One region of the Antricoccus suffuscus genome, then DNA from elsewhere that is predicted to be linked to it. Evidence: riboswitches for the same ligand, from Rfam matches in the RefSeq annotation. Region 1 holds a riboswitch; each other region holds the start of a gene.
The links. Region 1 has a riboswitch for S-adenosylmethionine ahead of CLV47_RS09455 (MFS transporter). Riboswitches for the same ligand answer to the same signal wherever they lie in the genome.
Positions count from the first base shown of each region.

Region 1 (7,590 bases):
ACCAGCGGGTGACGACCGTGGTCGTGGGGATCAGGCCCGACGCGGCGAAACCGAACGCGAAGATGATGTAAATGGCGTACAGCTGCCATATCTCGTGCGCCTGCCCGAGTAAGGCAAGCGCAACCGCACCGACGATAGCGCCGACCACCATGACCTTGCGGGCATCGATGCGGTCGATTAGCTTCGCCACGAGCAGCCCGAGGATGCCCGACGTCACGAAGAACACCGTCGTCGCGAGCGAGATCGACGACAACGACCAACCGCGTTCGTTGCTGAACGCGTTGAGGTACACCGCGAGCCCGTAGAAACACAGTCCGGACGTCGTCGTCAGTGAAATAAAACAGCCGGCAACAACCATCCGCCCCGGAAACCGCTCATTAGCCACGATTCGGGACTCTATCGGCAAAGCGAAGGACGTCGTACCGTGGGCATACAACTTTGTACGGGGGGTCCTTTGTGAACGCTTCTGTGGGCAGACTCCGGTTCGAGCATGAACACGTGGTGACGTACGACGAACTCATCGAGCAGGGTATCGCCGCGCGCACCAGGGTTCCGCGCAGTGCGCACCGGGTCTATACGCCGGATCCAAAGCGCGACCCGCTGGGCATCCTGGCCCGGCAGCACGAGAGCCGGCTCCCCGACTTAGTCCCGCTGCGCATTGAGCGGATGCTTCAGGACCCATTTTCCTTCTATCGAGGCACCGCGGCCCTCCAGGCCGCCGACCTGGCCACCGAAACGGTCACCGGCGTCAACCTGTGTATTTGCGGTGACGCGCATATAGCCAACTTCGGCCTGTTTGCCTCACCACAACGCACGATGGTGTTTGACCTTAACGACTTCGACGAGGCCGCTTTCGGCCCGTGGGAATGGGACGTAAAGCGCTTCGTCACCAGCGTCATCATCGCCGCCCAGCACAAGGGCAGAAGCGTCAAACAGACCTACGCGACCGCGATGCACGCGGCCGCCGCATACCGCGTCGACTTGCGCCAGATGTTTGACCTCAGCGCGGTTGAGCGTTACTACGTGCGCGCCGACGTCAAGGCAAGTGACCCGCGATTCCACCCGTCGTGGCAAAAAGTTATCAATCAAGCGCTGAAGGGTGCAAAACGACGTACCTCTGAGCGGGCGATCAGGAAGATCACTCGCCGTGCCGCGGACGGAACGCTCACCATCGTCGAAGACCCACCCACCCTCATGCACGCCGACGTCGGCGACGAGCGCGAAGTAGCGCAGATTGTTGACCAGTACCGCGCGACCTTGCCACCCGATGTCTCGGTCCTGCTGTCCCAGTACACCGCCACCGATGTCGTACGACGCGTTGTCGGCGTCGGCAGTGTCGGCACGCGTTGCTACATCGTCGTCATGACCGGCGCGCGCGGTGAACCACTTGTGTTACAGGTTAAAGAGGCCACCGACTCCGCGCTCACTACGTTTGGCGTCGCGCCGGCATCGCTTCCACCCGGGACGCATGGGCCGACCGATCACAACGGGTACCGCGTGGTGGCGAATCAACGCATTTTGCAGGCGGTGTCTGATCCGTTTCTCGGCTACATCGAGGTTCATGAGCACACCTATTACGTGCGGCAGTTCCGCGACGGCAACGTCTCCATCGACGCGGCCGACCTCGAACCAAGGGTATTCAACGAGTATGTGGAGGCCTGTGGCACTGCGCTCGCACGTGCCCACTCTCAAAGCCCGAATGCCGCGTTTATCGCCGGCTACCTCGGCGATAAACCTAAGTTCGACGAGGCCGTCGTGCGGTGGGGTTTGGCCTACGCGCGCCAGTCGAACGAGGATTATCACGCGCTGCGTAAGGCATCACCGACGCTGCACGAACGTGACAGCTAACCGCCTTCGTTACCGGCGACGGGGAGTTCGGATGCCATCGCGTCGTCGCGATATTCGGTGGCCCGGCCAGCCAGCGACATGACTACGGCGCCGGATACCGACAGCGCGCCCGCGATGATGTACGGCACCTCGTAACTACCGGTCACGTCGTACAGCCAGCCCAGCAGGAACGGACCGCCCGCCGTACCGACGACTACGAACAACCTGGACACGCTGAACAGGCGCCCGTAGTCGCGTACGCCGAAATGGTGCCCGATCAGCACCGACTGCATCAGCACGATATTGCCGATAGTCGCGCCGAATACCAGGATCGTTCCGAACAGTGCCCAGGTCCAATAGGAAAATGCCATGAGGACCAGCGAGGCGCCTTGGGTGAGTCCAAGCCCAACGGCGAATGCAGTCATCGGCAGTCGATTGACCATCCGGCCGCCTGCGAGCCGGGCCACCACGGACATCGCGGCGACGGCGAACGTCGCGAACGCGGCCGCAACCGGACCAGCGCGTTCTTGGGTCAGCTTCACGATCTGCTGAAGGCCGCCGACCTGCGCCGCCATGATCAGCACGTAGGCGACGGTCATCGAGCGGAAGAACCGCGACCGCCAAGCAGTCGCGAATAGTTCACCGGTGGGCGCCGGCGGCACGACGTTGCGTTCGACGTGCGCACCGTCCGGTAACCACCCCATCGCCTGCGGTGCAGGTTTGATCATGAATACGATGACCGGCACCGTGCCGACCAACCAGACAATGGCCAGGATCGGCGAGGCCTTGGCGAGACCGACGGCGTCGGACAGCCATTTCGCGATCGGCGTGAGCACCATGCCCCCGACCGACAGGCCGGTGGACGTGACGGCGAGCGCGACCGCCCGACCGCTTTGATACCAGCGAGTGACGACCGTCGTAGTCGGTATCAGGCCAGCGGCCCCGAACCCAAACGCGAAGACCGCGTAGATGAGATAGAGCTGCCACCGCTCGTGCGCCTGGCCGAGTAACGCAAGCGCGACCGCTCCGACGATCGCGCCGGCCACCATGACTCGCCGCGCATCGAAGCGTGCGATCAGTTTCGCGACGAAATAGCCGAGGACGCCCGAGGACACGAAGAACACCGTGCTCGCAAGCGAGATCGACGACAGCGACCAGCCGCGCTCGTTGCTGAACGCGTTCAGGTACACGGCGAGCCCATAGAAGGACAGACCCGACGTCGTCATCAAGGTAATGAAGCAGCCAGCAACCACCATCCGACCGGGAAATCGCGCAGCAGCCATGTTTCGGACTCTATGCCCACGCGCCGCTGACAAAGGTCACATATATCGTCGAACCGCTGCGTGCTAACGTGTTTAACAAGGTTACGAGCCCCAGTGACAAGGTCCGGCTGGCTGGGCAGCAACCCTCGTACTTGCGGCGGGGTGCTCCGGATAACGACCAGGCAGGTCTCATCCGAGTCCCTGCAAGTGCAAGCCCATTGGGCTTCGGTATGTAGGAGTTCCACCATGTCGCGCTGTTGTTGCTGACTGAGCTAATCACCATTTAGCGCCTGACCCGCACCGCGGTACAGGCTATTTCGAGCGCGCCTGCGGCCGCTCGCCACCCCTCGCTCCCCTTCGCGGGTCTCTGCACGCTTGCCATTACGTCGGCGGCGCTACAGGCCTGCCCTGAAAGGAAACTTGTGTCCGCACCTGTCTCGACTGCGGCTCCTGTCCGAGTCCGCAATTCCACCCGAAAGGTCGCCGCGGCATCGTTCGTCGGCACCGCAATCGAGTGGTACGACTTCTACATCTACGGCACCGCCTCGGCGCTTATCCTCGGCCCGCTGTTCTTCCCGGGCGCCAGCGCGTCGGGCGGCGTGCTCGCCTCCTTCGCGACGTACGCCGTCGGATTCTTGGCCCGCCCGCTCGGCGGTGCGATCGCCGGACACCTCGGTGACCGGATCGGTCGCAAACGTGTGCTCGTGGCATCCCTGCTCCTGATGGGAACCGCTACCTTCCTCGTTGGTTTCCTTCCGACCTACGCCACGATCGGCATTGCCGCCCCTCTCCTGCTAATCCTGCTGCGTCTTCTCCAAGGGCTCTCGGCAGGCAGCGAATGGGGTGGCGCGGTATTGCTTGCGGTCGAACACGCCCCGGCCAAACGACGAGGCTTGTATGGCGCAATCCCGCAGACCGGCTCGGCCGCGGGCATGATCCTCGCGACCTCGACGTACGCCGGAGTTCAGGCATTGGTCGGTCACGAGGCCTTCCTGTCCTGGGGTTGGCGGATTCCCTTCATCGCCAGCGCCGTACTCGTCGTCGTCGGATTGATTGTGCGGTTGTCCATCACCGAATCGGCCGAGTTCCTCGCCCTGCGCGACGAGGACCGCTTGGAGAAGGCGCCCGTCGTCGAGGTGTTCCGGAGCAACTCCCGCGAAGTGCTGCTGGCCGTCGCGATGCGCCTCGGCCAAATCGGCTCATTCACCCTCTACACCGTGTTTGCACTGACCTACCTCGCCAACCACGTCCGCGCGGACGGCGCCGACATCGGCCTCGTCGCGACCATTATCGCGTCGGTGATCGGCCTGGCCAGTACGCCGCTATGGGGCGCCCTATCCGACCGATTAGGACGCCGGCCGGTCTACCTGTTCGGCGCAATCTTCACTGCCGTGTTCGTCGCTCCGGCCTTCCTGCTGCTCGACACCGGTTCTAGCGTGCTGATCATCGTGACGTTCATCCTCGGCATCAACATCGGACACGACAGCCAGTACGGCGCGCAGGGAGCGATGTTCTCCGAGCTGTTCCCCACCCAAGTGCGCTACAGCGGCGCCTCACTTGGCTACGCGATTGGCGCCGTACTCGGCGGTGGCTTGACTCCTCTTGCCGCGGCGTGGCTGCTCGGTGTTGGCGCTAACGCACCGTGGCTTGTGGCGGCGTACATCGCATTCCTGGCAGTACTTTCAGCGACCGGGGCCTACTTCGCCAAAGAGACCCGACATGTGACCCCTACTCCAACTACGCCCGAATCCCCCAACGAACTGGTAGGTGCCCGATGAACCGCAAGCTATCCCTCAACGCATTCGCCATGGCCTGTGTCGGACACCAGTCGCCCGGCCTATGGGCACGCGACGATGATCAAAGCGCCGACTACACGAGCCTCGAACATTGGATCGACCTGGCGCGCCTCCTTGAGGATGGCGGATTCGACTCGCTGTTCCTCGCCGACGTACTGGGCACGTACGACGTCTACGGCGGGTCCCGTGACGAGGCCGTCCGGGTGGGCGCTCAGGTGCCGGTCAGCGATCCGATCCCCGCTATATCGGCGATGGCGGCCGCCACCAAGAATCTCGGATTCGGCGTGACGGTGACGACGACGTACGAACAGCCCTATGCGCTCGCGCGACGCTTCACCACGCTCGATCACCTCACCAAGGGCCGAATCGGCTGGAACGTCGTCACCGGTTACCTCGACTCGGCAGCCAAGAACCTCGGCTTTACCGCGCAGATCCCCCACGACGAACGCTACGAGATCGCCGACGAATACCTTGAGGTCTGCTACAAGCTCTGGGAACACTCGTGGGAGGACGACGCGGTCGTCCGTGACCGTGAGCGCGGCATCTACGCCGACCCGGCGAAGGTGCATGACATAGGCCATCACGGCCAGTACTACGACGTACCCGGCGCGTTCCTGTGTGAGCCCTCGCCGCAGCGGACCCCGGTGATTTTCCAGGCCGGCGCGTCACCTAGAGGCCGTCAGTTCGCCGCCAAGCATGCTGAGGCAATCTTTGTCATCGGCCCGACTCCGGCTGCTGTGCGGCGTACCACTTCGGCCCTGCGCGAAGAGGCCGAGAAGGCCGGCCGAGATCCATACTCCATCAAGATCATCGCGGGGCTGACCGCGATCGTGCGTGAATCCGACGAGGAGGCGGCCGACCTTCTGGAAAGCTACCGCCAATCGGCAAGCCTCAGCGGGGCACTCGCGTTGTTCGGCGGCTGGACAGGGGTCGACCTCGCCGAGTACCCGTACGACGCGCCGCTCGTGCACATCACCACGGACGCGAATCGATCGGCCCTGGATGCCTTCACGCGCGACGCCGATCATGAGTGGACCGTAGAAGAGTTGGCGCGCTGGGTCAGCATCGGCGGCCGGGGACCCGTCATGGCCGGCTCCCCCACCACGGTGGCGGACACGCTCGAGGAATGGCAGCAGGAAGCCGACGTCGACGGGTTCAACTTCATGTATGTGACCCGGCCGGGGACCTTCACCGACATCGTCACGCACCTGGTGCCGGAGTTACGTCGCCGCGGACTCGTCGCACCAGCGCCGGCTACACCCGCGAGCCTGCGCGAGCGTCTCGGCACCGGCGATGGCGCGCGGTTATCCGCAGCGCACTACGCGCGCTCGCTGCAGATCGCCGCGCCCACGCCTCGCTGATCCGAGCACGGGAATGGCACCTCGGACAGGAACCCGACGCTTCGGGTAGGGCATTATCCGCCCGAAGCGCCACCTTCCTTTCCCGAAGCACCAGATCTACGATCGCCCCTCGGCTACCGCCTTGATGCGTGACAACCGACGGTCCCAGCCGGAAGCGATGCGCTCGAGGTCGGCCGCGACAGTGACCAGGCGCGCCCCGAGGGCGACGTACTGCAGCTCTCGTCCGCGTCGCTCTGCGGACACGAGTCCGACTTCCTCGAGTACGCCGAGGTGTCGCGCAATCGCCTGACGACTGACCGGAAGCTCCGCGGCAAGCGCGGACGCCGAGGCCGGCGCCCGGCCGAGACGGGTAAGGATTCCCCATCGAGTGTCGTCGGCGAGCGCCGCAAACACGGCCACCTGGCCGGCGGCTGGCTCACCGGTCGGCATCGGCACCGACCTGGGCAAGATGCTTTGCAGCCAAAGCAATCTCTTTGGTCCAGCCGTCGGCATGGTCATCGAACCGCGCGCGGCGTTGCTCGGCACTCTCGGACAGCGACTCGAAACCACTCTCGGCGACTCGTAGAAGCACCGCGTCGGGCGCGGTTTCCTCGATCCAGAACTCGACCAGAGTCGACGTGCTGTCCGTGTCGTCCTTGTCGATGAGCCAGCGGAATGCCGCATACTTCGGCTCATCTAACTCGACCGTGCGAAACGCGAATTCGCCGTATTCGGCGTGGTGCACTACCTGCAGGTCTCCGCGTTGCTCGATCCGCTGTTCGGTGATCTCACCGTTGTTGATGTACCAACCGGGCTGGCTGATCAGGCCCCATACTCGAGACGCCGATGCGTCGATTGCAATCTCCCGCTCGATGCGGTCCATGTTGTCCATGTCCTGTACCTTTCCCTTATGCGTTAAGTGCAACATCAGTGTTGCACTACAACTTCGATAGCGCAACACTTCAGTTGCAGATAAGTTGTGGACCGGAGCGCGTCACGAGCCTGGCGAGACCCCGCACCAAGTAGGAAAGACGCCGGTCGAGGCATCGATTCCTGGCCGAAGCAAGCCGTGGCGGGCCGTTCCGGCTAATGTGCGACATAGCGAAAAACCCTACGCATCACTAACGAAGGAGCACTCCATGGCTGGACCACTCACCGGTCTGAAGGTCGTCGAACTGGGCGGCATCGGGCCCGGACCCCATGCGGCAATGTTGCTGTCCGATCTCGGCGCCGACGCCGTACGGGTGGAGCGACCCGCGGGCGGGCTGAGTCTGCGCAACGGCGCGAAAACCGACTGGTCACAGCGCGGACGCCGCTCGGTTGCCGCCGACATGAAGACCGACGAAGGCGTGGCCCTCGTTCGCG
Region 1 is NZ_PVUE01000006.1:177,518-185,107, forward strand. Features, by position in the region: gene CLV47_RS09440 (MFS transporter) at 1-385, opposite strand, end outside; gene CLV47_RS09445 (DUF2252 domain-containing protein) at 499-1,848, shown strand; gene CLV47_RS09450 (MFS transporter) at 1,845-3,110, opposite strand; SAM riboswitch class IV at 3,190-3,305, shown strand; gene CLV47_RS09455 (MFS transporter) at 3,512-4,867, shown strand; gene CLV47_RS09460 (LLM class flavin-dependent oxidoreductase) at 4,864-6,246, shown strand; gene CLV47_RS09465 (ArsR/SmtB family transcription factor) at 6,343-6,675, opposite strand; gene CLV47_RS09470 (SRPBCC family protein) at 6,662-7,117, opposite strand; gene CLV47_RS09475 (CaiB/BaiF CoA transferase family protein) at 7,365-7,590, shown strand, end outside.

Region 2 (7,590 bases), on a different contig from region 1:
CCTCAAGCTCGATTTCCTTCGCGATGCTCACGCCATCGTTAGTGATGGTCGGGGCACCCCACTTCTTATCCAGTACGACGTTGCGGCCTTTAGGGCCCAGCGTCACTTTGACTGCGTCGGCAAGAGCATTCATGCCGCGCTCGAGACCACGACGGGCCTCTTCGTCAAACGCGATCATTTTCGCCATTGACTAATCCATCCTTATTTAAGGGGAACGTTTCATTGCCCAACCTCGGTGCCCGCGACGGACGACAGACGCAACGCATTCAATCGACTCGAGATCGGCTCGGTCGAAATGAGTACGACGCGGTACTGCCTCACCAAAGTTTGGCACCCGCCAGGTTAGCACTCCTCTATCGAGAGTGCTAAGAGAGGTTTGGCACTCGTCGCAGCCGAGTGCCAACGTTTTCAGTGCGCCTCGACGGTGTAAATGCCGAGCGCGTGTGGCTGCCGGATCGCACTCGTCGCGCTCGCGCTGGGTTGCTTGCGCCTGCGATTTGCAGTTGTCTAAGCAGACCATCAAAACTGCTGCCGCGCTTGGAGATCTCTATGACGACCCAGATCGCGTATCTCACGACGACCGAACTGACCGCGCTCTATCAATCCGGCGAGCTGTCGCCGGTGGAAGCGACGAGGGCGACCCTCGATCGGCTGGCCGAGGTCAACCCGAAGATCAATGCCTTCAATGTCGTCATGGACGATTCCGCGCTGGCCGCGGCGAAGGCGTCCGAGAAACGTTGGCGGACGGGCTCGCCGATCGGCCCCCTGGATGGCGTGCCGGTCTCGATCAAGGACAACATCCCGGTCGCCGGCTTTCCCTGCCGCAACGGCTCCTTGACCACGTCAGATACACCGGTAACCGAGGACGCTCCCCCGGTCACGCGGCTTAAGGAGGCCGGCGCCGTACTGTTCGGCAAGACCACGCTGCCGGACTACGCGCACAAAGGCGTCACCGACAGTCCGCTCACCGGCATCACCCGCAACCCGTGGAATCTCGACGTCACCCCCGGCGGCTCCAGCGGTGGCGCGTCGGCGGCTCTCGCAGCCGGAGTCGGACCACTGGCCGTAGGTTCGGACGGCGGCGGATCCATTCGTATCCCTTGCAGTTTCACCGGGCTGGCAGGCATCAAGCCGACGTACGGCCGGGTCGCGGCATTTCAGGGTGGCCCATTCATCGGCATGTCCCATAAAGGCCCGATGGCCCGCACGGTTCGCGACGCCGGGCTGCTACTCAACGTGCTCGCCGCGCCCGATCCGCGCGATGGCACGTCCTACCCGTCGGCGACCGCGGCGTACGACGACTCTCTCGACATCTCGTCGCTGAAAGGCCTGCGGATCGCCTTTACGGCCGACTTCGGCACCGACCACATCGATCCAGAAGTCCGCGCACTCGTCGCCGCCACCGCCGACGTATTCCAAGGCCTCGGCGCCGAGGTTACCGAGGCCTTCCCCGATCTCACCGGCGGCCCGGAAGCCTTCGGCGTCATCTGGAATACCGGGATCGCGAAAGTAGTCGAGCAGACGCCGGCCGACAAGCGCGACCTGTTCGACAAACCGATCAAGGCTATGGCTGCCAAGGGCCGCGAGGTCACGGGCGTCGAGTACCTGCTGGCGATGCACTACCGCGACTCGTTCTCCGAGCGGTTGGGCCGCTTCCATCAGGACTACGACCTACTAATCACACCGACGTTGCCGTGTACCGCGTTCGAGGTCGGACACGAAGTCCCGCCCGATTGGAAGGAGAAGCGGTGGATGACGTGGAGCCCGTTCTGCTATCCCTTCAACTTCACGCAACAGCCAGCGGCCTCGGTGCCGTGTGGACTCAGCAACGGGCTGCCCGTGGGTCTGCAGATCGTCGGACGACGGCACGAAGATGCACTTGTGCTGCGCGCGGCCGCGGCATACGAAAACGCCGCCGGCGGCTTCAACGAACTGTCCGATCGCGGAAGCCGACTAAATCTCGCTGGTTGAGCGAACTCAAAGGCCTACCCGGCGGGCCGGGTAGGCCTTTGATACTTACGAAGTTTCCGGTCGTTAGCCAGCAACCCGGACTTGGTCCGCCTGCGGACCCTTCTCACTCTGGGTCACTTCGAACTCCACGCGCTGTCCCTCTTCGAGGGCGCGGTAGCCATCCATCTGAATTGCCGAGTGGTGAACGAAGACATCTTGCCCACCGTCAACTGCGATAAAGCCGAAGCCTTTTTCCGCGTTGAACCACTTCACGGTTCCCTGTGCCACGTGCACTCCTACGTTGTGCGATCCGGATTCCACACCTTGCAGAACCGGGGCCTTGCTCATCCGTCCCGCACTACACTTGCATGACCCTGGACCGGTATCGCTGGTCACTTCCGTGCCCGTCAACCGCCTGCCCAACGTCTAGCGCGGTAACGCACACGACTTGCTGAACTACGACCAAGCCTCACGTTACAGGTTTGGCCCAGGTAAACAATCGCGACAAGATAACGAAACGGGCAACGCCTTTCTCGGTGACAACCTGCGCACAAGGCGTTCTCGCGCGCTCACGCCACGCAGTCATTCGGCCCACATTCGGTCGGTACCCGTGGCACGGGCACACCGCAATGGGCTAACATCGACGGCAGGTTATGAGTTCCAGTGCAGAGCCCCGGCTTGCTGGACGGCAACCCTCCAACCGCGGTGGGGTGCTCCGGGTGAAGACCAGGCGAATGTCGACCGACAAACGCAAGCGCGGGCCTCTCAATACGCAGTGGCCCCAGATCTTCGGGAGTCACAGTGAGCACCCTCTGTAGATAGCGCGTACGACGCCTCGCATCTCCATGCCCGAGGCGTCCGCGCAGCACCCAATCCATTTCGTACGAGTAACACCTCGACGCCAGTTCTGGCGCACCAGAAACACGAAGGAAGACAACACGCAATGAGCAACGAAGCAGCCAATTGGGCCTTTGAGACCAAGCAGATCCACGCCGGGCAGGAGGCGGATCCGACGACCGGGTCGCGCGCGCTGCCGATCTACCAGACCACGTCGTACGTCTTCAAAGACACCGAGCACGCCGCGAACCTGTTTGGGCTTTCCGAGTTCGGCAACATCTACACCCGCATCATGAATCCGACGACCGACGCGGTCGAGCAGCGCATCGCCGCACTCGAAGGTGGTGTCGGTGCGCTCCTCGTCGCCTCCGGCCAGGCCGCCGAAGTGCTCGCCCTGCTCAACGTCGTTGAAAACGGTGGCCATATCGTGGCCTCGCCGAGCCTGTACGGCGGCACCTACAACCTGTTGCACTACACGTTCAAGAAGTTCGGCATCGAGACGACGTTCGTGGAAAACCCGACCGACCTTGAGTCGTGGAAGAGCGCAATTCAGGACAACACGAAGGCCTTCTTCTTCGAGACCATCGCCAACCCGCGCAGCGAGGTGCTCGACATCGAGGGCATCGCGAAGATCGCGCACGATTTCGGTGCGCCGCTCATCGTCGACAACACCGTCGCCACGCCGTACCTCCTGCGTCCGATCGAGCATGGCGCCGACGTCGTCATCCACTCGGCCACCAAGTACCTCGGCGGCCACGGCACCTCAATCGCCGGCGCAATCGTCGACTCCGGCAACTTCGACTATGCGCAGTACCCCGAACGCTTCCCTAACTTCAACACGCCGGACCCGAGCTACAACGGGCTGACCTACGCCAAGGATCTGGGGGTCGGCTCCGCGTTCGGCGCCAACCTGTCGTACATCCTCAAGGCGCGCGTACAACTGCTGCGCGACACCGGCGCGGCCGTGTCGCCATTCAATGCTTTCCTTATCGCGCAGGGCATCGAGACGCTGAGTCTGCGCGTCGAGCGGCATGTCGAGAATGCGCGCAAGGTAGCCAACTGGCTTGAGACACGCAGCGAGGTCGAGAAGGTGTTCTGGGGCAGCCTGGAGTCCAGCCCGTCCTACGAGCTGGCCAAGAAGTACGTACCCAAGGGCTCCGGCGCGATTGTGTCGTTCGAGATCAAGGGCGGCGTCGATGCGGGTAAGAAGTTCGTCGAGGCGCTGGAGCTGCACAGTCACGTCGCTAACATCGGAGACGTGCGCTCACTAGTAATCCACCCCGCGTCCACGACGCATAGCCAGCTCACTCCAGAGGAGCAGGCGACCTCGGGAGTCACTCCCGGGCTGGTCCGCCTGTCGGTAGGAATCGAAAACATCGACGACATCCTCGCTGACCTCGAGACCGGGTTCAGCGCGGCCGCGCTCTAACGAGAGTCGACTCAGGAGAATGACATCTGTGGCGGATCGCCCCACATACAACTCGCCGAACGCCGTGCGCCGGGGGACGCACGTCGGCGGTTGGCGTGAGGGCGATCCGGTTGCAGCCCGCAAGTTCGTCGACATCGGCGCCGTTGAGCTCGAACGTGGCGGCGTACTCCCGTCGGTCCGGGTCGCCTACGAGTCGTGGGGCACCCTTAACGCCGCCGGCGACAACGCCGTACTCATCGAACACGCACTGACCGGCGACGCGCACGTCGACGGGCCAGCGGCCGAAGGTCAGCCGACACCGGGCTGGTGGGACGGTTTGATCGGTCCGGGGCGATACCTCGACACCGACAAGTGGTACGTCGTCGCCTCTAACGTGCTCGGCGGGTGCCAAGGTACGACGGGCCCATCGTCTCCAGCCCCGGACGGCACTCCCTGGGGCAGTCGATTCCCGTTCATCACCATCCGCGACCAGGTGCGCGTCGAGGCACTGCTCGCCGACCAGCTACGCATCACCAAGTTCGCCGCAGTCGTCGGCGGATCGATGGGCGGCATGCGCGCCATCGAATGGCCGATCATGTATCCAGATCGCGTCCAGTCGTCGGTCATACTCGCGTCGACCGCCTACGCAACGAGCGACCAGATCGCCTGGTGCGCACCGCAAATCGCGGCGATCAAGTCTGATCCGCTGTGGTGCGGCGGCGACTACTACGAGTCCGGCGACGCGCCCACGGTCGGCCTGGGCATCGCACGATCCATTGCGCACGTGACCTACCGCTCCGAATACGAGCTTGCGACCCGCTTCGGCCGTGAGGCGCAACCCGGCGAAGATCCCCTTGGCGGCGGCGGCCGATATGCGATCGAGTCCTACCTCGACCACCACCGGGACAAGCTGGTCGGTCGTTTCGACGCCGGCTCCTACGTCGTACTCACCGAGTCGATGAACTCGCACGATATCGGTCGTGGCCGCGGAGGCTTGGCGGCCGCGCTTGCCAAGGTCACCGCGCAGTTGCACATCGTCGCGGTCAACACCGATCGGCTGTACCCCGTTCGGTTGTCCGAAGAGCTCGCGAAGTTCGCGCCAAAAGGCAAAAACGACCTGACAATCCTCGACTCGCCGTACGGTCACGACGGTTTCCTGATCGAGTTGGACATGATCGGCGCCATCATCAAAAACGCCCTCGGCGCCGACTGAATCCTCGTTGCGCCATCGGGCGTTTATTGCATGTTAGCCGGACCCGGTGAGGCGCCACACAATGCCGAGAATTAAGTTGCGAAACGCAATTATCGGGCCGCATACTTACTTGCGTGACACAAGCAACCCACCCCGACCCCGAAGACACTGATGCTCTAGACGACATCGTGCGCAGTCTTCTGAGCGTCGTACGCGCGGTGCACAAGGGGTTCGAGAGCATGGCCTTGGATAAGGGAGCGCTAATGGTGCTCACCTCCATTCGGCACTTTGACAAGTCACGACCGTCGTCCGTGGCCGAGTTCTGCGGGCTCGACATCTCGACCATCAGCCGGCACATCAAGAAACTCGAAGAGGACGACCTCGTCGAACGCAGCCCAGACCCCGCCGACGGACGAGCGCATCTCATGCGGCTCAGCGCCAAAGGGAGCGCCATGCTCGCACACGCAGAGCACGTCCGGCGCGAGGAGCTGGGATCGGCGATCAGCGGCTGGAACGAGGAAGATCGCCGCGAGTTGCGGGCCATCCTCGGCCGGCTCGCTGCGGACCTACAGACCACCGCTGCCCGGCATATGCACGCCGTACCGCATAAGACGACCTAAGCGAAGGCGCTTTACGCACGTCCTCAGAGCGTCGCGTGAGAGGCACCTCCCGACCCGACCACTGTCTTTACATTTCACATGGAGCACTCGTGACCACCGCACCTGACGCGACCGTCGAAGAATCCGGCGAGTTCTCGCACAAGCAGATCATGGCGATCCTGTTCGGCCTGCTGGCCGGCATGTTTCTCGCCGCGCTCGACCAGACCATTGTCTCTACCGCGCTGAAGACCATCGCGGGCGACTTCAAGGCGTTTGAGGCGATCCCGTGGGTCGTGACGGCGTACATGCTGCTCGCGACCGCGTCGACTCCGCTGTACGGCAAGGTCTCGGACATCTTCGGTCGGCGCCCGGTCTTCTTGTTCAGCATCGGCGTCTTCTTGGTCGGCTCGGTGCTGGCGGCGTTCAGCCAGAACATGACGCAGCTGATCATCTTCCGCGGCGTTCAGGGCCTCGGCGCGGGTGGTCTCATGCCGCTAGCATTCATCATCATCTCCGACATCGTGCCGCCACGGCAGCGCGGCAAATACCAGGGCTATTTCGGCGCGGTCTTTGGCCTCTCGTCTGTGGTGGGCCCGCTGCTTGGCGGGTTTCTCACCGACTCGGTGTCGTGGCGCTGGTGTTTCTGGGTCAACATCCCCGTCGGGCTCGTCGCGATCTACCTCGTCGTCAAGCACCTGCATTTGCCGCATCACCACCAGAAGGTCAAGATCGACTACTTCGGCGCTGCCCTGCTCGTGGGCGCGGTATCGAGCTTGCTGCTTGCGCTCGAGTTCGGCAACAGCGACGGGTGGGGTTCGACCTCGATCATCACCTACTTCGTCGTCGCCGCAGCCCTTACGGCCATCTTTATCTGGTGGGAGTTCCGCGTCGACGATCCTATTTTGCCGCTGCGGATCTTCCAGAACAAGGTAGTCACGACCACGACGATCGTCGGCGTCGTGATCGGTTTCGGCATGTTCGGCGCGATCATCTACGTCTCGCAGTACCTGCAGATCGAGAAGGGGCTCAGCGCGACCGAAGCCGGCCTCGCGATCATCCCGATGGTCGTTGGAATCATGTCGGCGTCGATCGGCTCGGGCAACCTGATCACCAAGCTCGGCAAGTACAAGATGTTCATCGTCGGCGGCACCGCGATCTTGGTCCTGGCAATGTTCTTGTTCAGCACGGTCGAGCGCGGTACGTCGATGTGGGTGTTCAGTCTCTACATGCTCGTCCTCGGCCTCGGGCTCGGCTGCTGCATGCAGAACCTGGTGCTGGCCGCTCAGAACGCGGTCACCGGGCGGGACCTCGCCGTCGTCACGTCGACCGGGACGTTTATGCGGCAGCTGGGCGGCACGATGGGCGTCGCAATCTTCGGGTCCATCCTCAACGGCACGTTCGTGACATCGGTAGCCGCTCCGCTTGCAGCGGCCAAACCCGGCATCGAGCAGAAGATCGCACAGGCACACCAGCTGGTTCAGGCTGCCGCCTCCGGTCAACTGCCGCCTGGCGTGAGCCAGGCCCAAGTCGAGGGCGCCAAACAGCTTCTCGCGATGCCAGACGTGACCGCAAACGAGCTACAGAAGCTGCTGGCGAGCACGGAC
Region 2 is NZ_PVUE01000021.1:54,887-62,476, reverse strand. Features, by position in the region: gene groL (chaperonin GroEL) at 1-187, opposite strand, end outside; gene CLV47_RS18920 (amidase) at 550-1,971, shown strand; gene CLV47_RS18915 (cold-shock protein) at 2,035-2,238, opposite strand; SAM riboswitch class IV at 2,600-2,713, shown strand; gene CLV47_RS18910 (bifunctional o-acetylhomoserine/o-acetylserine sulfhydrylase) at 2,894-4,216, shown strand; gene metX (homoserine O-acetyltransferase MetX) at 4,245-5,408, shown strand; gene CLV47_RS18900 (MarR family winged helix-turn-helix transcriptional regulator) at 5,522-6,007, shown strand; gene CLV47_RS18895 (MDR family MFS transporter) at 6,043-7,590, shown strand, end outside.
Region 2: it holds a riboswitch for S-adenosylmethionine, as region 1 does, so the genes downstream of both, CLV47_RS18910 (bifunctional o-acetylhomoserine/o-acetylserine sulfhydrylase) here and CLV47_RS09455 (MFS transporter) in region 1, are expected to answer to the same signal.

Region 3 (7,590 bases), on a different contig from region 1:
ATCCGTCATGAACGCGCCGAACGTCCGATCATCCATCGTACATTTGTGCCAATCTGCAGCAAAGTCTTACGGGACCTGTTGCGAAACGGTACATATGTGACCTTTTGGCGACGAGAAACGCCCGCACGACGGTACGTACTCATGAGTCGTGCGCTAGGAGCTCGCGGACGGTCGGTTTAGGGACGCGCAGAGATGGCGGCGTCGAGGTCCTTGATCAGGTCGTCGGTGCTTTCGAGCCCGACCGACAGCCGGACGAGGCCGTCGCTCAGTCCGATCGCCGCTCGGCCCTCCGGACCCATCGCCCGGTGCGTGGTCGTCGCCGGATGAGTGATCAGGGACTTCGCATCGCCGAGGTTGTTGGAGATGTCGATCGTGCGCAGGCCGTTGAGGAGCGCGAAGGCCGCGTCCTTACCCGTGCCCGCGCCGGCGTCGAGCTCGAAGGTGATCACCGTGCCGCCGCCGCTCATTTGCTGCGTCGCCAGTTCGTGCTGCGGATGTGACTCCAAGTAGGGATAGAGCACCCGGCGTACGGCGGGCTGACTTTCCAGCCAGCCGGCGATCGTCAGCGCCGACCGCACCGAGTAGTCCACGCGCAGTGACATCGTCTCCAGGCCCTTGAGCAGCGTCCACGCGTTGAACGGGCTGAGCGCCGGGCCTGTATGGCGCATCAGGTGCTTGACCGGACCGTTGACGAAGTCGTCGGTCCCGAGGATCGCGCCGCCGAGGACCCGCCCTTGACCGTCCATGTGCTTAGTGCCGGAATAGACGACCACATCTGCGCCAAGCTCGAGGTTGCTCTGCAGCAGCGGGGTAGCAAAGACGTTGTCGACGACCACCTGGGCGCCAGCCGCGTGCGCGAGCTCGCTGACGGTACGCACGTCCACCAGCTCCTGCAGTGGGTTGGACGGTGACTCGAAGAAGACGGCGGTGGCCGGGGTCGAGAGGGCTGCCTCCCACTGCGCGAGGTCGCTGCCGTCGACGAAGTCGGTCTGGACGCCCCACCGCGGCAGGAGCTCATTGAGTACGACGAAGCAGGACCCGAAGAGACTGCGCGAGGCGACTACGCGATCGCCGGCGGCCAGCAGGGCTGCAAGGGCATTGAATACGGCAGACATCCCGCTTGCTGTTGCGAAGCAGGCTTCGGCGCCTTCGAGGAGCCGCAGCCGTTCCTGAAAAGCCGCGACGGTTGGGTTTCCGTAGCGCGAGTAGACGAAGCGTTCGACCTCGCCGGCGAACGACGCCTCCGCGGCTTCGGCCGACTCGAAGACGTAACCCGATGTCAGAAAGAGCGCCTCGGAGGTTTCATCAAACGGGGTCCGGTCCAGTCCGCCGCGCACCGCTCGTGTCTGCGGGCTCCAGCCGGCAACGAGGTCGCGCTCTGCGTTGGGGTCCAGTCGCGGCATCGTCATTTCTTCTTCCATGGCTGGTCGCTCTGTTGCCATCCACCGTCGGCCTCGAAGCCGCCGAGGATGTTGTACGCCGTATGGCCCGCCTCGGTAGCGACGACGGCCGAGTCGATCGAACGACGACCGGAGCGGCACAGGAAGAGGATCTCTTTTCCTTTGAGGTCGGCGATCTCGTCCAAGAAGTCGGGATTGCGAGAGCCGTCGCCACGGTTCCACTCGACGAAAACGGCCGGCGTACCCACGTCATCGGTGACCGGTACGCCGACCTGCTCCCACTCGTCGACGGTGCGTACGTCGACGAGTACGGCACCCTCGCGCAGTTTGTCGACGGCTTGGCTGACGGTCAGGTCTCCGGCGTACGTCATGAGGTCTCCTGGGTATGCGTAAGGATGTGGGGTTGAACAACGGCCTGAGCGGCGACGACCTGGCCGGCATTGACGGTCACCGAAGGGCTGCCGTAGAGGACGTAGCCGTCGTCCAGGGCTGCGGAGATCTTCTCGCAGAACGAGCGGTCGTCGGTGCCGGTGAGGAGGCGGTAGGACAGGGGAGCGTCAGGCGACGCGGGGTCAGACACGGGTGTTCTCCTTTTCGCGCTTGCAATGATCTTGCCGAGTAATCACCTGAGGCACCCCGCCGCAAAAAGAGGGTTGCCGGCCAGCAAGTCAGGGCTTAGCGCTGGTCCTCATTACTCTGTACCGCTTAGTATACTCACGGCTTCCGAGCTCCGTCGACCAGGTTGTGGTACGGCGCTCAATGCATTCCTTGGTCCGCACTTGGAAGTGTGCTAGGACTGGTGCAAGGCGGCTCCGTGATATCGGTCACGGCTCGGCGAACCGCCTCCGCGAAGCAAGGGAGCACACTGTGAGCGACAGACTTGGCTTTGGCATTTTCATGGCCCCGTTTCACCCGGCCGGGGAGAACCCGACGCTGGCCATCCAGCGAGACCTGGAACTGGTGGAGCATTTGGACCGGCTCGGGTACGACGAGGCATGGATCGGTGAGCATCACTCCGCCGGCAGTGAGATCATCGCGTCGCCGGAGATCTTCATCGCGGCGGCCGCCGAACGGACCAAGAACATCCGACTCGGCACCGGCGTCACCTCGCTGAGCTACCACAATCCGCTGTGGGTCGCCGAACGCATGGTGCTGCTCGATCACATGACCCGTGGGCGGGTCATGCTCGGCGTCGGACCCGGGTCCCTACCCACGGACTCGGCCATGATCGGGCTGGACCCGACCGACACCCGCGAGTTGCTGCCGGAGGCCCTCGACATCGTCGTACGTCTGCTCAAGGGCGAAACGGTCACCCAGCAGACCAGGACGCACAACCTCATCAACGCTCATCTGCATCTGGCGCCGTACTCCAAGGAGCTCGAGATCGCGGTCGCGGCCGTCGCCTCACCCAGCGGACCGCGCCTCGCCGGCCGTTACGGGCTCGGCTTGCTATCAATTGGCGCCACCCTGACCGCCGACGGTTTCGACGCGCTCGCGCTGCACTGGGACGTCATGGAAGAGCGTGCCGAGACCTACGGCGTCACCGTCGACCGCGACGCGTGGCGGCTGGTCGGAATCATGCACATCGCCGAGACCCGTGAGCAGGCCTACAAGGACGTCGAGTTCGGCATCGAGCAGTGGTTCAACTACTTCCAGAAGATTGCCGCGTTCCCGCAGATGGGCGTCGAGGGCCACAACCTCAAAGAGATGATCGACTTCGTCAACGAGGCCGGCGTAGGCGTGATCGGCACGGTGGAGGACGCCAAAGCCCAGGTGGAGAAGCTCAAGAATCAGTCCAAGGGGTTCGGCACGATGCTGTTGATGGCGCACGAGTGGGCCAACCCCGAGGCCACCCGACGGTCTTACGAGCTCATCGCGCAGCACGTGATGCCGCAGTTCCAGGGCCAGTCCGCCGCCACGATCGAGGCGCGCGATATCGCCAGCGGTAAGCAGAAGGAGTACTCCGATCAGCAGCTCGCCGCGGTCGCGCACATGACCGAGAAGTACCAGGCGGAGGTCGCCGCAAAAGATAAGTAGCACCGATAACCAAAGAAGTGCCGGGGTACGGCGAGCGCGCGGCTCGTCGTACCCCGTTGTCTGCCCGATAGCAGCTGCGGTCGGGACGCCGCGATCGGCTCACCTCGACCGTCAATGCCTATAACTACAATGCCTAGCGCTACAAGGTATGCTGGCATACCTGGGAGGCGCCATGAATATCGACAAGGATCTGGTCGCCGCTATGGCGACCCCACTGGTGCTCGCGATCCTCGCGAAGGAGCGGAGCTACGGGTACGCCATTCTCAAGCGGGTGCGCGAGCTCTCCGGCGGGGATCTCGAGTGGACCGACGGCATGCTTTACCCGCTGCTTCACCGCCTGGAGCGGCTGGAGTACATCAGCGCCGAATGGGGGAAGTCGTCCGAGGGCAGGCGGCGTCGCTACTACGACATCACGGACTCCGGCCTCGCCCAGCTGGCCGAACAGCGGAACCAGTGGGTCGCCGCGACACGGACGCTTGGAAGTATCTGGGGTCCGGCGTTTCCGGCCGCGGGAACATGAGCATGGATACGGTCGAAAGCCTGATCGGTGAGTGGCGGCAGGCCATCCTGTGTGGGCGCGCCGTTGATGCAGCTGACGCTGAGGAGCTCGAGAGTCACCTGCGCGAACAGGTCGACGAGCTGAGGTCGGCAGGGCTCTCTCGCGAGGAGGCGTTCCTGATCGCGGTCAGGAGACTCGGCGCGGTGGACGCCATTACCGCCGAATACGCCCGCGAACACGGCGACCGGCTCTGGAAGCAGCTCGCGATGCCGCGCCCCGGCCGAAGTGGCCGCGGACCGCTGGTGATGATGCTCGGGTTCGCGGTTCTGACGGCCGTGCTGCTCCAAGTTGGTCGGCTCTTCTCGGGGGCGCCCGATGCGACCAGCATGTGGTTCGTGCGGGACGTCGGCTTTTTCGTGCTGCCGGTGCTCGCCGGATACCTTGCGGTGGTACGCCGGATGCCACGCAATCGGATGTTCGCGCTCGCCGCACCGGTAGTCGTGCTCGCGGTCGCGATAAACGTCTTCCCGTTCGCTCACAATGCGACCACCGACGTGCTGGTGGCGATCCACCTGCCGATTGTGTTGTGGTTCGTCGTCGGTGTGGCGTACGTCGGCGGCGACGTACGTTCGCCGGGACGGCGCATGGACTTCATCCGGTTCACCGGAGAGTGGGGGATCTACTACGCGCTCATCGCCCTCGGCGGCGGCGTACTGCTTGGCCTGTCGGCGCTCGTGCTGACGCCTATCGCGCCGCATGCCATCGAGGGCGTCATGCTCTGGGTTGCCCCCTCGGGTGCAGCGGGTGCCACCGTCGTTGCGGCGTGGCTCGTCGAGGAGAAAAAGAGTGTCATCGAAAACCTCGCGCCCGTGCTGACGGCGATATTCACGCCGCTGTTTGCCGTGATGCTGGTGGTGTCCGCGGTTGGCTACCTGGTGGCCGGTGTTGGGCACGAGTTCGACCGCAATTTGCTAATCGTGTTCGATGTCCTGCTGTTGGTCGTCTTGGGGCTTGTGGTCTACGGGATCTCCGCCCGGGAGTCCGGACGATCAGCGGGGTTGATGGATGCGCTCCGCCTTGCCGCGGTGGGCGCGGCGATCGTGCTCGATGTCCTGGTGCTGGGATCGATGGTGGCACGGGTCGGGGAGTTCGGGTTCACGCCTAATCGGATCGCGGCACTCGGGTTGAATCTGGTGCTGCTAGCGAATCTTGCGGTGACGGCCTGGCTCATCGGCCGATTGCTTGGCGGGAAGGCTCCGGCGGTGCGTCTGGAGCGGTGGCAGACGGGGTATTTGCCGGTATTCGCGGGGTGGGCGACCATCGTGGTGCTGGTTGTGCCGGGCATATTTGGGTTTAGGTGAGGGCTGGGCGTCATTGCTGAGCTCACCAACCGGTCGACTAACGTACGGCGCATGACCGAGTCTGTGGATCTGCCCGAGGCGTTTTATCTTCCGAAGGGCGACGGGCGGTTCGAACCGACGTTCGCGACGATGAGTCCATGGAACGCCGATAGCCAGCATGGCGGTCCACCTTCGGCGTTGCTGGCGACCTGCATGGACGATCTCGCCGGCGGTCCGGGCCTGCGACTGGCACGCGTCACCGTCGACTTCCTGCGGCCGATCCCGCGTGCGGAATGCACCGTCGAGGTCGCCGTTACGCGGCCGGGCAGCCGGGTCCGTAAGAGTGAAGCGTCGATGTCGGTCGGCGGGGAGGTCGTCGTACACGCCAGCGCCTGGCATATCGCAACCGGTGCCCAGCCGCCCGACCTCGGCGTACACGACCAGGCGGTCGAACCACTCCCGGATGAGCAACCGCAGACCTACTTCCCAGGTATCGGACGGTGGGGGTACGGCGAGGCCATCGAATGGCGGTTTGCACTCGGCAGCTACGGCCAACAGGGCCCGTCGAAGGTCTGGACCCGGATGCGCATCCCGCTGATCGCCGGACGCGAACTGACCGGGCTTCAGCACGCACTCACGGTCGCCGACTCGGCCAACGGCTTGTCCAACGCGCTCCCGTTCGGCGAGTGGCTATTCATCCCGCCGACTATGACCCTGACGCTGCTTCGCCATCCGGTAGGCGAATGGGTCTATATGGATGCCCAGACGACCTTGGCGAACGACGGGGTGGGGATCGCGCGGGCCGACCTCGCCGACAACGACGGCGCCATCGGCACCGCGATGCAACCCCTTCTGGTTGCACCTCTCTGAACCGCGATTTGGCGGATCAGTAAGTTGAAGGCATGGCTGATCAGAACTCGCACCCCATCCTCGAACGTCATCTTTTCGGTCCCGGGCCGACAAACGCCTATCCGGAAGCGACTGCCGCGCTCGGCCTGCCGTTGCTCGGACACCTCGATCCGGAGTTCCTGCGGATCCTCGACGACACGTGCGCGGATCTGCGTACGGCGTGGGGGACGACCAACAAGCGCACCCTGCCGCTGTCGGCGACCGGCTCGGCCGGCATGGAGGCCGCGTTCGTCAATACGGTCGGACCCGGTGACGTCGCGGTCATCGCCGTCAACGGCTTGTTCGGTGAGAGGATGTGCGACGTCGCCGCCCGCGCCGGTGCGGAGGTCGTACGAGTCGACCATGAGTGGGGTACGCCGGTAGACGCGCAGAAGGTCGCGGATGCGCACCCAAACCCGAAGGTGATTGCCGCCGTACACGCCGAGACCTCGACCGGCGTGCGATCGGACATGGCAGCGCTCGGCGCGCTCAAGGGCGACGCGCTGTTGATCGCCGATGCCGTCACCTCGATCGGCGGGATTGAGCTGTGCGCCGACGAGTGGGGCATCGACGTCGGCTACGCCGGCACCCAGAAGTGCCTGGGCGTCGCGCCCGGGCTAGCGCCGTTCACCATCTCCGATCGCGGATTCGAGCGCCGCATCGAGAAGCCGCAGTCCTGGTACCTCGACCTCGGCATGCTCGGCGGGTACGTCGGTGAGGCCACCGGCGGCCGCACCTACCACCACACCGCGCCGGTTGCGATGGTTCGCAGCCTGCACGCCGGACTCAAGCGGGTACTCGCCGAGGGTCTGGAAAACGTCGCCGCGCGACACTACGCCGCCGGGCAAGCGCTGCAGGACGGCCTGCAGGAGATGGGCCTCGAGCTGTTCGCGCAGGACGGTTTCCGGCTGCCCGAGCTGACCACCGTCAAGGTGCCCGAGGGCGCCGACTCGGCGAAGGTCCGCGGCTACCTGCTCAGCGAATACAACATCGAGATCGGCGCGGGAGCGGGCAAGTTCGCCTCGACCGTATGGCGGATCGGCCTGATGGGCCCCAACGCGCGGCCGGATTCGGTAGCGCTGCTGCTGGCCGCTATCAAGGACGCGCTCGCCGCCACCAAGTAACCCGATTCCAAACAGCACCTCCCACGAAAGGTCGATTAAAAATGCGTGTCGTAGGCGTCATGGAGTTCAACGGGCCGCAGGCTCTTCAGGTGTACGACGTACCCGAGCAACACGCGGGTCCGGGTGAGGTGCGGCTCAAGGTCTCCGCAGCGGCCGTCAACCCGACCGACACCTACATCCCGACCGGTCAACAGCGCCGGCCGAACGACACGCAGACAATCGAGCCGCCGTACGTTCCAGGTATGGACGCGGCCGGTGTCATCGACGAGATCGGCCCCGACACGCAGACCGACCTGAAGGTG
Region 3 is NZ_PVUE01000015.1:42,686-50,275, forward strand. Features, by position in the region: gene CLV47_RS15860 (O-succinylhomoserine sulfhydrylase) at 177-1,409, opposite strand; gene CLV47_RS15865 (rhodanese-like domain-containing protein) at 1,406-1,771, opposite strand; gene CLV47_RS15870 (DUF1737 domain-containing protein) at 1,768-1,980, opposite strand; SAM riboswitch class IV at 1,992-2,096, opposite strand; gene CLV47_RS15875 (LLM class flavin-dependent oxidoreductase) at 2,268-3,437, shown strand; gene CLV47_RS15880 (PadR family transcriptional regulator) at 3,610-3,957, shown strand; gene CLV47_RS15885 (permease prefix domain 1-containing protein) at 3,960-5,297, shown strand; gene CLV47_RS15890 (thioesterase family protein) at 5,349-6,146, shown strand; gene CLV47_RS15895 (pyridoxal-phosphate-dependent aminotransferase family protein) at 6,179-7,288, shown strand; gene CLV47_RS15900 (NADP-dependent oxidoreductase) at 7,330-7,590, shown strand, end outside.
Region 3: it holds a riboswitch for S-adenosylmethionine, as region 1 does, so the genes downstream of both, CLV47_RS15870 (DUF1737 domain-containing protein) here and CLV47_RS09455 (MFS transporter) in region 1, are expected to answer to the same signal.